DNA from 2 places in the Bradyrhizobium sp. 22 genome. Region 2 is predicted to be linked to the other one. Evidence: predicted binding sites of a transcription regulator. Region 2 holds the regulator's gene; the other holds the start of a gene.
What was found. Region 2 encodes HrcA, which represses chaperone genes, less so after heat shock. Its sites were predicted from a motif close to GTTAGCACTCNCNNNNNGNGAGTGCTAAC; they were not measured.
Positions count from the first base shown of each region.

Region 1 (7,087 bases), 4.3 Mb from region 2:
TGAGCTTCGGCGAAGGGCATCGGAAACGAGACTTCTGGAAAAGTTTCGATCGAAGCCAAATATGCGGAGATGGCTTGGACGCGCAAAAAGCGCGCTGCTTCAGATTCGATCCCTTGCATTCTAGCTTTGGTCGCCAGTACAACTCCGCAATTCGCCTTCGCGGTTCCCCAGACGCTAGCATCCGATGATCTAGAGGCTGCTTCTAATGCAGCGTTATACGCTTCGAGTGCCGTGTCCAAAAGAGATTGGTCTTGAAGCTCGGGGTTCTGCAGTTGATAGTTCTCCATGAAGGCGTTTCCGAGCGCATTGCAAGTAGTACCCAACACTTCGAGAGCCTCAGGGATTCCATGCAAGAGTTGTCGTATTTCGATTAGGATCCCGATGGCATCACCGATGATCTCTGGGCTTCGAGTTTCACGACCTTTTTGCAGGAGGCAATTGCTTAGTCCCACTTTTGCGGATGCGAGCCGATTTGCGTCGGGTGTGTCTGGTAAAGCTGCGAGAGATTTTCGATTGCAGTCAATCGCTTTGTCTATGAATTCAGCAGCAAGTTCGCTCAATGTGGCGGTAATGCTAGCGTTGCGATAGATAAGGCCAAGACGAAAGTAGAGCTTGGCTCGCTCTTCTGGATCATTCTGGACTAGCTCAGTTCTGAGTGCTGCTTCAAGCAAATCGGCTGCAATTAAGAACGGAGGATTAGTGGAGCGCCGTCCCACTTCATAGAGGTGCCCGGCGATCTCGTCCAAAATGTAGACCATTTCGCTTTGATCGAAGGGCTCGAAGAACTGCGCCGCCTGACGATAATGAATCTTAGCCGCATCGAAGTCACCCTTCAAAAGGCTGGTATCGCCGCGTGTGATTCTGATCTGAGCTTGCTTACGCACTTCGGTGAGCGTGCGTTCCTGTTGTTGAAAATCTTCTGCTTGCGCGAGCAAAGCGTCGACTTCTTCAAAGTTGCCTTCAGCAAGAGCGTGAGAGGCGGCAGTAGTAAAATTTGCGAGTTTGCTATCCGTGGACTCAATCGCTTGTATGCGAGCTCGCAGTTCCGCCCACTCCCTCGCTTTTTGCCGCAGGAAGTCGTCCACTTCTGCTAAGCTGGCTTGTGGATTTGAATGCTCAAATTGTCTCGATATTGCCTCGATTAGATTACGAGCTTCCCGGTAGGCGCGGTCTAGTTCGCGATCAGGCTGGAAGTCGGTGCCTTTGGCACACGCCTCAAGCTCCTCCTCGGTGATCTGTAGAACTGCGATAATCGGATCGATCGTTTTTGGATGGGGATTGGCGACCGTGCCTTTCTCGAGCTCGATGACGCGCCTAACCTTCGCTTGCGTTTGAAATGCATCTTCGGCCAACTGCAGTTGCGTAAGGCCGAGCGCCTTGCGCTTCTGGTAGATGAGCTTTCCTAGAGCTGCGCCAAAAGTGGGGTGGGGCATATACCGCATTTACTCCGCATATTATGCGCAGCTGGGCCGCACGTTTTCCGGTCGCGGCGCCTGTAACGTATCTAGGCGCAACAAAATGTCGTCCGGACGGCAATCACAAACACAGGATTGCTTCATGATACAGAGCAAGCATTTGGCGGCAATAGCCGCCGGTCTACAGCTTTTCTCATTTATACAGGCGAATATGGCGCTGGCAGCTGCAATCGTAGCCTTTGCCGGGGCGTTGATGGCGCTGTCAGAGATTGGCGAGGCTTGACGGCAACGCTAGTAACGCCCCCCAAAGAAAACCCCGGCATCGCTGCCGGGGTTTCGCATTCGTATCCGTGCCTGAACGGCTGGATCAGAAGTCCATGCCGCCCATGCCGCCGCCGGGGGGCATGGCCGGGCCGGCGCCGGCCTTCTTGGGCAGCTCGGCGACCATGGCTTCCGTGGTGATCAGCAGGGCTGCAACCGAGGCTGCGTTCTGGATCGCGGTACGGACCACCTTGGTCGGGTCGATGATGCCCTTCTTGACGAGGTCGGCATATTCGCCGGTCTGGGAGTCGAAGCCGTAATTGTAGGCCTTGTTCTCCAGGATCTTGCCGACGATGACCGAGCCGTCTTCACCGGCGTTGATCGCGATCTGGCGGGCGGGAGCCGACAGCGCCTTGCGCACGATCTCGACGCCGGTCTTCTGGTCGTCGTTCTTGGTGCGCAGGCCCTTGAGCTGCTCGGAGGCACGGAGCAGGGCGACGCCGCCGCCCGGAACGATGCCTTCTTCCACGGCCGCGCGGGTCGCATGCATCGCGTCATCAACGCGATCCTTGCGCTCCTTCACCTCGACCTCGGTCGCGCCGCCGACGCGGATCACCGCGACGCCGCCGGCGAGCTTGGCCAGACGCTCCTGGAGCTTCTCGCGATCGTAGTCCGAGGTGGTCTCCTCGATCTGCGCCTTGATCTGCGCCACGCGCGCCTCGATGTCGGCCTTCTTGCCGGCGCCGTTGACGATCGTGGTGTTCTCCTTGTCGATCATCACCTTCTTGGCGCGACCGAGCATGTTGAGCGTGACGTTCTCGAGCTTGATGCCGAGGTCTTCCGAGATCGCCTGGCCGCCGGTCAGGATCGCGATGTCCTGCAGCATGGCCTTGCGGCGATCGCCGAAGCCCGGCGCCTTGACGGCCGCGACCTTGAGGCCGCCGCGCAGGCGGTTCACGACCAGGGTCGCGAGCGCTTCGCCTTCGACGTCCTCGGCGACGATGACCAGCGGCTTGCCGGTCTGCACCACGGCCTCGAGCAGCGGCAGCAGCTCATTCAGCGAGGAGAGCTTCTTCTCGTTGATGAGGATGTAGGCGTCGTCCATTTCAACGCGCATCTTGTCGGCGTTGGTGACGAAGTAGGGCGAGATGTAGCCGCGGTCGAACTGCATGCCCTCGACGACGTCGAGCTCGGTCTCGAGCGACTTGGCTTCCTCGACGGTGATGACACCCTCGTTGCCGACCTTCTTCATGGCGTCGGAGAGGAACTTGCCGATCTCCTGGTCGCCGTTGGCCGAGATGGTGCCGACCTGGGCGATCTCCTCGTTCGAGGTGACCTTCTTGGAGTTCTTCTGCAGGTCCGCAACGACGGCCTCGACCGCGAGGTCGATACCGCGCTTGAGGTCCATCGGGTTCATGCCGGCGGCGACCGACTTGGCGCCTTCGCGCACGATGGCCTGGGCCAGCACGGTGGCGGTGGTGGTGCCGTCGCCGGCCGCGTCAGCGGACTTGGAGGCGACTTCGCGCACCATCTGGGCGCCCATGTTCTCGAACTTGTCCTCGAGCTCGATCTCCTTGGCGACGGTGACGCCGTCCTTGGTGATGCGGGGAGCGCCGAACGACTTGTCGAGCACGACGTTGCGGCCCTTCGGGCCGAGCGTGACCTTCACCGCGTTGGCGAGGATGTCGACGCCGCGCAGCATCTTGTCGCGCGCATCAACCGAGAATTTGACTTCTTTGGCTGCCATCTGGATTTTTCCTTGGATGTTTGACTGGAGGGAGGAGAGGGGCTCTTAAGCCGCCTTCTTCTTGGACTCGCTGACTTCGAGAACGCCCATCACGTCGCTCTCCTTCATGATCAGCAGGTCCTGGCCGTCGATCTTGACCTCGGTGCCGGACCACTTGCCGAACAGCACGCGGTCGCCGACCTTCAGGTCGATCGGGATCAGCTTGCCGGACTCGTCGCGGCCACCCGGGCCAACAGCGACGATTTCGCCCTGGGAGGGCTTTTCCTTGGCAGTGTCGGGAATGATGATGCCGCCAGCGGTCTTCTCTTCTGCGTCGATGCGCTTGACCACGACGCGGTCGTGAAGCGGACGGAATTTCATGCAGTCCTCCTAAGCATTTGCTCGGGTTGAGGTTTTGAGATTGTTAGCAGTCGGTGCCCGCGAGTGCTAGCACGCGCGGAGTTGAAATAGGACAGGAATTTTGCGGGGGCAAGGGTTTGTAGCAAAAAAATCAGCACTCGGAAGCGCGGATTGCCAGCTTCTCGCGCCATCGTTAACCGAGCCTCGCGCCCGTATTAGCACGGAGTCTTCTCTGCTGCTAACGCGTTGAATTTCAACAGCTTGTTAAACTTTTGGGCTTGAGATGAATTGTCAGTTTGCGTCACATTTCTCTCATGTGAGCGCATCAGTACCGGGTGGCTCGTAAGGCGCACACCGACCAAGCCGCCCCTTGAATGCGCTCCTGCAAAGGAGGTTTGGCATGGGACTGCGGAATGGGGCCGTTTCCGAGGATTTCCGGAAACAGATGCTGGGTTACGGGCTGACGACGGCACAGATCCTCTATCGGATGCCGGATCATCCCTCGCTGCTTCAGACCTACGTCTGGCAGAACTACGACATGTTTCCGAAATTCCCAGCGCTGAAGGATTTCCTGGCGTTCTGGCAGGAGAAGCTCGACGGCCCCCTCCATTCGGTCACCGTGGCGCATTCCAAGCTGATCAAGCCGGCCGAGCTGCGCGCCGTGGACGGCGTGTTCCGGCTGCATTGAAATGCAGACGGTGCCATAGGGCGGGCAAAGGCGCGTCCGCGCCGTGCCCGCGACCTCTCGCGATCCTCAACGGTGGGTACGCCTCGCTTTGCGCACGCCACGCGACCCGTTTCCGTGCTAGCCTCCCGGAATAACAACAGGGGAGGCACCCAATGGCCACGAAGACCAAATCGCGCGGTGCGGTGCAAGCCGTTGCCCGGAAGCGAAGCAGCGCCAAGGCCGCTGTGCGCGTGCCGGTCAAGCAGCCGGCGGCTCTGGCTCCGAAAAAGCCCGCGCGCCCGCGGCAACGCATCGCCATCAGCCATCACCGCGAGGAAGACTTCAAGGCCGACGGCCTGCGCGCCTACGCGAAATACCGCGACCTCGGCATTGCCGAGGCGACCCACGGTCTTGCGCAGGCGCATGTGATCCGCCTGCAGGGCCCGTGCAATCCCGCCGAGGTCTCCAAGCTGCACTTCCACGACGTCGAATTCCAGATGGTCTACGTGCTCAAGGGCTGGGTGAAGACCTACATGGACGGGCAGGGCGAGACGCTGATGAAGGAAGGCAGCGCCTGGACCCAGCCGCCGAAGATCAAGCACATGATCCTGGATTACTCCGACGACGTCGAGCTCTTGGAGGTGATCCTGCCGGCGGAATTCAAGACGGTAGAGTTGAAGGCTTGACGTCATTCCGGGGCGCGCGTGGCGCGCCCCGGAATCCATCGGACGACACCGCGTGCCGTAAAGTGGATTCCGGGCTCGCCGCTACGCGGCACCCCGGAATGACGAGTGAAGATCACGCCACCACCCCCACCACCGCGCCCATCAGACACGTGGTCAGCGTCCCCGACACGATCGACTTCAGCCCGAGCGCGTTGATCTCCTCGCGCCGCTCCGGCGCCATCACTCCCAAGCCACCGACCATGATGCCGAGGCTGGCGAAATTGGCGAAGCCGCACATCGCGTAGAGCATGATCAGGCGCGAGCGCGGATCGAGCGCGCCGGGCGGCAGCTTCGAGAAGTCGACATAGGCGATCAATTCGTTGAGCACGGTCTTGGTGCCCATCAGGCTGCCGGCGGTGACCGCTTGATCCCACGGCAATCCCATCAGCCAGCACACCGGCGCCATGACGAGGCCAAGCAGACGCTGCAGCGAGATCGCGGCACCGCCGACATGAGGCAGCAGGCCGAGCGTGGCGTTGACGAGATAGACCAGCGCCACCAGCACCAGCAGCATGGCGACGATGTTGAGCAGCAGTTCGAGGCCGGCGGTGGTGCCTTTCACGATCGCGTCCATCGTGCCCGACATTTCCATTTCGGGATCTTCAAGCGTGCCGCCGGTGCGCTTGTCCGAGATTTCAGGCACCATGATCAGGCTGATGAGGATCGCGGCCGGCGCGCCCAGCACGGACGCGATGACGAAATGCGCGGCGGCATCGGGGATGAGAGGCGCCAGCAGCGTCGCATAGAGCACCAGCACGGTGCCGGCGATGCCCGCCATGCCGCCGGTCATCACCAGGAACAATTCGCTGCGCGTCATCTGTGCCAGATACGGCCGCACGAACAGCGGGGCCTCGACCATGCCGAGAAAGACGTTGGCGGCGGTCGACAGGCCCACCGCGCCGCCGACGCCGAGCGTCCGCTCCAGCAGCCAGGCCATGCCGCGCACGATCGGCGGCAGCACGCGCCAGTGGAACAGCAGCGTCGTCAGCACGCTCATGACCAGCACGATCGGCAGCGCCTGGAACGCCAGGATGAAATCTGCGCCCGGCACCTTGACGTCGAAGGGCAGGGGCCCGCCGCCGATATAGCCGAACACGAAGGCGGATCCGGCGCGCGAGGCCGCGGAGATCGCGCCGACCGCGTCGTTGATGGTGCCAAAGGCGTGCGCGACGATCGGCAGCTTCAGCAGCACGAGGGCGGTGACGAAGGTCGCGGCGAGGCCGATCGCCGCCTGCCGCAGCGAGACCGCGCGACGGTTCTCGCTCAGCACCAAGGCGATCAACAGCAGTGCGAAAATGCCGAGTGCCGATTGCAGCCGCAGCATGATGTCCCCGAACCCTCGGCAATTATGGCCGCACCGGCCTTGCAAAGGCAATGCCGTTGGGCGCGGAAGTCCGAGATGCTCTCGTGTCCCGGACAAGCCGCAACGCATCAGCGTTGCGGCGCAGGGCCGGGACCCAGACGACCAAGCGCGAGATCGCGGAGGCATGGGCCCCGGCTCAGCAGCGCGTCATTGCATGCCGCGCTGCGTCCGGGGCACGAGACCCAGCACAAAGGAATCAATGAGATCCCTACTGTGCATGGGGTTGTTTTCGCAATTTTGGGTCAGCCCCGCCCCACGAACGGCATCTTCGTCGCCATCACCGTCATGGTCAGCACGTTGGCATCGAGCGGCAGGCCGGCCATGTAGGCGACGGCGTCGCCGACCGCCTTGGCATCCATGCGCGGCTCGTGCTTGGTGGTGCCGTCCGGCTGCAGCACGCCGGGACCGTTGACCATGCGATCGGTCATCGGGGTCGCGGCATTGCCGATGTCGACCTGGCCGACCGCGATGTCGTACATGCGGCCGTCGAGATTGCTGGCCTTGGTCAGGCCGGTGATGGCGTGCTTGGTCGAGGTGTAGGCGGCCGAGAACGGCCGCGGCGCATGCGCC
Region 1 covers NZ_KI519399.1:4,751,851-4,758,937, reverse strand. The annotation lists gene K410_RS0124370 (helix-turn-helix domain-containing protein) at 1-1,433, opposite strand, end outside; gene K410_RS39780 (hypothetical protein) at 1,558-1,698, shown strand; gene groL (chaperonin GroEL) at 1,783-3,423, opposite strand; gene K410_RS0124355 (co-chaperone GroES) at 3,469-3,783, opposite strand; gene K410_RS37205 (usg protein) at 4,163-4,450, shown strand; gene K410_RS0124345 (cupin domain-containing protein) at 4,603-5,115, shown strand; gene K410_RS0124340 (NupC/NupG family nucleoside CNT transporter) at 5,228-6,478, opposite strand; gene K410_RS0124335 (SDR family oxidoreductase) at 6,760-7,087, opposite strand, start outside.
Region 1: the regulator HrcA is predicted to act here: its motif matches at 3,826-3,854, upstream of K410_RS0124355 (co-chaperone GroES).

Region 2 (7,087 bases):
GCCGCGCTGCAGATCCCCGGCGTGCGCGAATCCCGCGTCACCATGTCGGAGCCGATCCGCATCAACGGCCAGCAAGGTTTCGAGACCCGGATCGACGGCGTCATCGGCAAGGACAAGACGCCGGTGACCGTGGTGCAGTGGATCCGTTTCTCGAGCGGCGGCGCTTCGCTGCGCATCATCGCCAGCGCCCCGCGCGACCAGTGGCAGGCCGCCTTCACCCGCTTCCGCGCCGTGCGCGACGGGATTCAGCCGAAGGGTTGAGGCGGTGCCACAGATTCGCCGTCGTCCCTGCGAACGCAAGGGACGACAGTGAGTTTAGGGTCGCCAGCCCAACCCCTCACCAGTCCCGGCCGCATTTTCGGGCTTCTGTTCGTATACGAACGGAACTAGGCTTCGCTCCCGTTGGATCACCTTTAGGGGAGGCGAACGATGCTGGATCGGCGACAAGTCTTGGCAATGCTTGGAACGACGGCGCTGGCGACGCTGGCGCCGAGTGCACTCTTTGCAGCGGCACCGATCAAACCTGACGATACCTCCGCGCTGCTCGTGATCGACGTGCAGAACTGCTTCCTGCCGGGCGGCAGCCTCGCCGTGAAGGACGGCGAGCAGGTGGTGCCCGTCATCAACAAGATCTCGAAGGCGTTCGCGAACGTGGTGATGACGCAGGACTGGCACACGCCAGGCCACGTTTCGTTTGCCTCGGTCCACTCCGGCAAGAAGCCGTTCGAGACCGTCGACCTTCCCTACGGCAAGCAGGTGCTGTGGCCCGATCATTGCGTGCAGGGCACCGACGGCGCGGCGCTGTCCAAGGACCTCGCCATTCCTCACGCCGAGCTCATCATCCGCAAGGGTTTTCACAAGAACGTCGACAGCTATTCGGCCTTCCTCGAGGCCGACGGCAAGACCTCGACGGGCCTTGCCGGATATTTGAAGGGACGCAAGATCAAGCGCGTCTTCGTCGCAGGGCTCGCGACGGATTTCTGCGTCGCCTGGACCGCGCTCGATGCGCGCAAGGCGGGCTTCGAGGTCTATGTGGTGGAAGACGCCTGCCGCGGCATCGACACCCAGGGCTCGCTCGCCAAGGCGTGGGCCGATATGGCCAAGGCCCGCGTGAAGCGGATCCAGTCTGCCGATATCGCGGTGAGTGCGTAAAGCAGCGCGCTATCCTTCCTTCGTCATTCCGGGGCGGCTCGAAGAGCCGAACCCGGAATCTCGAGATTCCGGGTTCGATGCTTCGCATCGCCTCGGAATGACGGCAGAACTCAGTTCGGCGCGCTGCTCGATTCGTTGTTGTTCGCTGCAGCCGCTGGCTTCGCGCCGCCCTTGGCGACGCCGACCAGAGCCGGGCGCAGCACGCGCTCGCCGATGGTGTAGCCGGCCTGCATGATCTGGACCACGGTGCCCGACGGCACCGACGCATCGGGCACTTCGTACATCGCCTGGTGGAAGTTCGGGTCGAACTTCTGGCCCTGCGGATCGAGCTTCTTCACGCCGTGCTTTTCCAGCGCGCTATGCAGTGCGCGCTCGGTGAGCTCGACGCCCTCGATCAGCGAGGTCAGGCCGGGATCGGCGGTGGCACGCGCCTCGGCCGGAACGGCGTCGAGCGCGCGTTGAAGATTGTCGGCGATGTCGAGCACGTCGCGGGCAAAGCCGGTGATGCCGTAGAGGCGGGCGTCGGCGACTTCCTTGGTGGTGCGCTTGCGCAGATTCTCCATCTCGGCCAGCGTCCGCAGCATGCGATCGCGCGCCTCGGCGACCTCCTTCTGCAGGGTCTCGACCGAGCCCGGCTCGGGATCGTCGGGCATGATGTAGGGCTTTGACGCCACGGGCTCGCCAGTCGGCGCGGCCGCGTCTTCGGGTTGCCGGTCTCGATCGGTCATCGGCTCTCTTCTCGAACTCGTCTGGACTCAAGGTGGTCTGGGATTGTTGGCCCGCATATCGTGCTTTGAGCCGCGAAAATCAAGCGCCCGTGATCGGCGGAAAGGCCGGTCAGCCCCCCAAAAGGCGGCTGACGATGCGGGCGGCGTAGTCCACCGTCGGGATCACGCGGGCATAATTCAGCCGCGTCGGGCCGATCACCCCGAGGACGCCGACGATGTGGCCGGCGGCATCCCGATAGGGCGCAATGATGGTGGAGGACCCCGACAGCGAGAACAGCTTGTTCTCGCTGCCGATGAAGATGCGCACGCCCTCGGCCGTCTCGGCCCGGCCGAGCAGATCGATCACGCCGCGCTTGGTCTCGAGATCGTCGAACAACAGGCGCACCCGCTCCAGATCCTCCAGCGCGTGGAGATCTTCGAGCAGATTGGCATGGCCGCGCACGATGAGCTGGCGGTCCTCGTTCTCGCCGCCGGACCAGCTGGCGATTCCGGCGGAAATCACCTTCTGTGCGAGCTGGTCGAGCTCGGCGCGGGCCTCGGCCAGCGCCGTCTCGAGCTCAAGCCGCGCCTCGGCCAGGGTGCGGCCGCGGATTCGCGCATTGAGGAAATTGCCGGCTTCGGTGATCGCCGAGGACGGAACTCCAGGGGGCAGCGTCAGCACGCGGTTCTCGACCTGGCCGTCCTCGCCGACGAGGATGACCAGGGCTTTCTCCGGTTCCAGGCGGACGAACTCGATGTGCTTGAGCCGCGCATTGGACTTTGGCGTCAGCACCACCGCCGCGGCCCGCGTCAGTCCGGACAGCCGCGTCAGCGCCTGGTCCAGCGCCGCCTCGACCGAGTGCGCCTGGCCTACGGACGTGAGCTGGCTCTGGATCGACTGCCGTTCGGCCTCGTTGAGGTCGCCGACCTGCATCAAGGCATCGACGAAGAAGCGCAGGCCGAGTTCCGTCGGCAGCCGGCCGGCGGAGGTGTGCGGCGCATAGATCAGGCCGAGTTGTTCCAGATCGGCCATGACGTTGCGGACCGAGGCCGGCGACAGCGGCATCGCGATCAGGCGCGAGATATTGCGCGAGCCCACGGGCTCACCGGTCGCGAGGTAACTTTCGACAATTTGACGAAAGATATCGCGGGAACGCTCGTTGAGCTGGGCGAGGCCTGCGCGCGGCGCGATCAGATGGATCGGATCGTGATGGGCCACAGCGGTAACTCCTCTCAGATCCTCATAATTTGTCCATCCCGGGCGCTTCTGACAAGCGTGGCGTTTACCGGCCCGGAATCAGGGGCCGAATAAGCCCTTGCCGCCCACCTTCGCCCCACCTACAAGCACCGCCAACAGCCTTTCCCGTGAGTTTTGGAGGATTTCCCATGCGGCCAAGCCGCCGTGCGCCCGACGAATTGCGCCCCGTGACGCTGGAGCGCGGCGTGGTCAAATATGCGGAAGGCTCCTGCCTGGTGAAGTTCGGCGACACCCATGTGCTGGTCACCGCCACGCTGGAAGACCGCCTGCCGCCGTGGCTGAAGGGCCAGGGCCGCGGCTGGGTCACCGCCGAATACGGCATGCTGCCACGCGCCACCTCGGAACGCACCCGCCGCGAGGCCGCCGCCGGCAAGCAGAGCGGCCGCACCGTCGAGATCCAGCGCCTGATCGGCCGCTCGCTTCGCACCATCGTCGACCTCGAGGCCCTCGGCGAGCGCCAGATCACGGTCGATTGCGACGTGCTTCAGGCCGACGGCGGCACGCGCACGGCCTCGATCACCGGCGCCTGGGTCGCGCTCGCCGACTGCGTCAACTGGATGAAGGCGCGCAACATGATCAAGGCCAACGTCATGCGCGACAACGTCGCCGCGATCTCCTGCGGCATCTACAACGGCACGCCGGTGCTCGATCTCGATTATGCCGAGGATTCGGAAGCCCAGACCGACGCCAATTTCGTCATGACCGGCGACGGCCGCATCATCGAGGTGCAGGGCACGGCGGAACGCGAACCGTTCACGGAAGCCGAGTTCCTGGCGCTGATGGCGTTGGCGCGCAAGGGCGTTGCGCGTCTGGTGGACTTGCAGAAACTGGCTGTGGCGTAGTCAATAGGCCCATGCACCGCCGAATCACCGGAAAGCTCGTCGTCGCTACCCACAATCCCGGCAAGCTGGCCGAGATGCGGGAGCTGCTCGCGCCCCACGGCGTCGAGGCGGTGTCGGCCGGCGAGCTCGGCCTCGCCGAGCCGGAGGAGACCGGCAGCGATTTCCGCAGCAACGCCGCGATCAAGGCGATCGCGGCGGCGCAGGCGACCAAACTGCCCGCCTTCGCCGACGATTCCGGCATCGTGGTCGACGCGCTCGACGGCGCGCCCGGCATCTACAGCGCGCGCTGGGCCGGTCCGGCCAAGGACTTCAACGCGGCGATGGCGCAGATCGAGCGCCTGTTGCAGGAGCGCGGCGCAACCACGCCGGACCGCCGGAGAGCGCATTTCGTCTCCGCGCTGTGCGTGGCCTGGCCCGACCATCATCTCGAAGAGGTCGAGGCGCGCGTCGATGGCACCCTGGTCTGGCCGCCGCGCGGCAGCGCCGGCTTCGGCTACGATCCGATGTTCCTGCCCGATGGTCACGACCGCACCTTCGGCGAGATGGAGAGCATCGAGAAGCACGGCCTGCCGCCGCTGGGTCTCGGCCTGTCGCACCGTGCCCGCGCCTTCCGGAAACTGGCGGAGATCTGCCTTGAGCCGCGATAGAGCGTTTTCGAGCGAAGTGGATGCCGGTTCGCGCCGGGAAAACGCGTCAAAACGACAATCCGAAGCTTTTGGCGTCTACGTGCACTGGCCGTTCTGCCTGTCGAAGTGCCCCTATTGCGACTTCAACAGCCATGTCCGCCACGCCGCGATCGACGAAGCGCGCTTTGCCTCTGCGTTCGCGCGCGAGATCGAAACGAACGCGGCGCGCGCGCCCGGCCGCGAAGTCACCTCGATCTTCCTTGGCGGCGGTACGCCATCTCTGATGCAGCCCGCAACCGTCGGCGCGGTGCTCGATGCGATCGGCAAGCACTGGACCGTCGCACGCGACGTCGAAGTCACGCTCGAAGCCAACCCGACCAGCGTCGAGGCCACGCGCTTTGCCGGCTATCGCAGCGCCGGCGTCAACCGCGTCTCACTCGGCGTGCAGGCGCTTGATGACGCCTCGCTGAAGGCGCTGGGACGCCTGCACAGCGCGCGCGAGGCGCTCGATGCCGTCGCCATCGCGCGCCGTTCGTTCGACCGTTATTCGTTCGACCTGATCTATGCCCGCCCCGACCAGACGCCGGCGATGTGGGCCGATGAGCTGCGCCTCGCCATCGATGAAGCGGCCGAGCATCTGTCGCTTTATCAACTGACGATCGAGGAAGGCACGCCGTTCTTCGGCCTGCACCAGGCCGGCAAGTTGAAGACGCCGGATGAGGCGGTCGCGCGCGCGCTCTACGACGTCACGCAGGAGACCTGCGACAAGCTCGGGCTGCCCGCTTACGAGATCTCCAATCACGCGCGGCGCGGCGCCGAGTGCCGGCACAATCTGGTCTACTGGCGCGGCGAGGAATATGCCGGCATCGGTCCCGGCGCGCACGGCCGCCTCGACATCGACGATGTCAGGCACGCGACCGCCACCGAGAGGCGTCCCGAAGCCTGGCTGATGCGGGTCGAGACCAATGGCCATGGCATTGTCACCGACGAGCTGCTCAACAGCGAGGAACGCGCCGACGAATTCCTGCTGATGGGATTGCGCCTCGCTGAAGGCATCGACCCCGAGCGTTACAAGGCGCTCTCCGGCCGTCCGCTCGATCCCAAGCGCATCGCGCTGCTGCGCGAGGAAGGCGCAATCACGGTGGATGCAACGGGCCGCCTGCGCGTGACCAGCAGCGGATTTCCGGTGCTGGATGCAGTGGTCGCGGATCTCGCGGCGTAACGGGATCTTGTAGGGAGGGCAAAGGCGCACTTGCGCCGTGCCCACCATCTCACTCGACCGCAAAAAAATGCGTGGGCACGCTTCGCTTTGCCCACCCTACGGCACCGTCGTCCGGAGCTACGCTCCGAAGCTCTTCGGCGAGCCTGCAACGGCGACGCCGCCGCCTTGCGTCACCTTCATCACGGCAAGACCGCGTTCGTTGGTGCCGTCGGCGCGGAAGCGGAACAGGCCGTCGATGCCGGCAAAGCCGGAGGGATTGGTGAGCACGTCGGGCGAGAAGCGCGTGGTGCCTTGCGTGCGCGCGAGCGCGGCGACGAGCGCGACGGCGTCATAGGCGAGCGTCGCGGTGCGGATCGGCTCGGCGCCGTATTTGGTGCGGTAGCGGCCGGAGAAAGCGCGGAAGCCGGCCGGGTCCGGCGCAGCGTAGAGGCCCCCCTGGAGCGCGGCGCTGGCATAGACCCGCGGATTGTCCCACAAGCCGGTGCCGAGCAGCTGGATGTTGCGCAGATTCGCGCCCGCGGCCGTCATCGCGTCGGCCACCGTCACCACGGCATCGCCGTCATCGGCGATGAACAGCGCGTCCGCACTGCCGAGCTGCTGCGCCACCGTGCGCGCCGGCGTGGCGCGATCGGCGCCGTATTTCTCGAACGCGACGATGCGCCCGCCACGGCGCGGCGCCGCCGCCTTCACCGCGGCCTCGACGACATTGCCATAGGCATTGTCGGGCACGAGCACGGCGAGCGAGCGCTTTCCGATGCTGGCAGAATATTCGACGATGCGATTGACGTCGGATTCCGGCAGGAAGGAGAGCAGATAGACGCCGCGGCCGGCGATGCTGGAATCGGTCGAGAAGGCGATGACGGAAATGCCGCGCGTGCGCGCGACCTGCGCCACCGCCGGCACCGATTGCGCGAACAGCGGCCCGAGGATGATCTCGGCGCCTTCGTCGACCGCCTGCTGCGCGCCGGCCTGGGCGCCTTGCGGGCTGCCGTTGTCGTCCTTGATCAGGAGCTGGATGTTCGGGTTCTGGAACTCGGCCAGCGCCATCTCGGCGGCATTGCGCATGGATTGCGCGGCAAGGCCGGCATTGCCGGCCGCGGACAGCGGCAGGATCAGACCGACCTTCACGCCGCCGGTGCCGGCGGTCGTCGCCTGCTGCGGCGGGCCGGCCGGCTGGGCCGGCGGTGCCGAGCTCGAGAACGGGTTGGAGAACTGGCTGAGGCTCTGCTGCACGCCGGCACAGGCCGACAGCAGGGGCGCGCCGAGCAACAGGCCGAGCG
Region 2 covers NZ_KI519399.1:440,991-448,077, reverse strand. The annotation lists gene K410_RS0103450 (hypothetical protein) at 1-261, shown strand, start outside; gene pncA (bifunctional nicotinamidase/pyrazinamidase) at 430-1,152, shown strand; gene grpE (nucleotide exchange factor GrpE) at 1,263-1,880, opposite strand; gene hrcA (heat-inducible transcriptional repressor HrcA) at 1,990-3,078, opposite strand; gene rph (ribonuclease PH) at 3,246-3,959, shown strand; gene rdgB (RdgB/HAM1 family non-canonical purine NTP pyrophosphatase) at 3,971-4,606, shown strand; gene hemW (radical SAM family heme chaperone HemW) at 4,623-5,807, shown strand; gene K410_RS0103415 (penicillin-binding protein activator) at 5,925-7,087, opposite strand, start outside.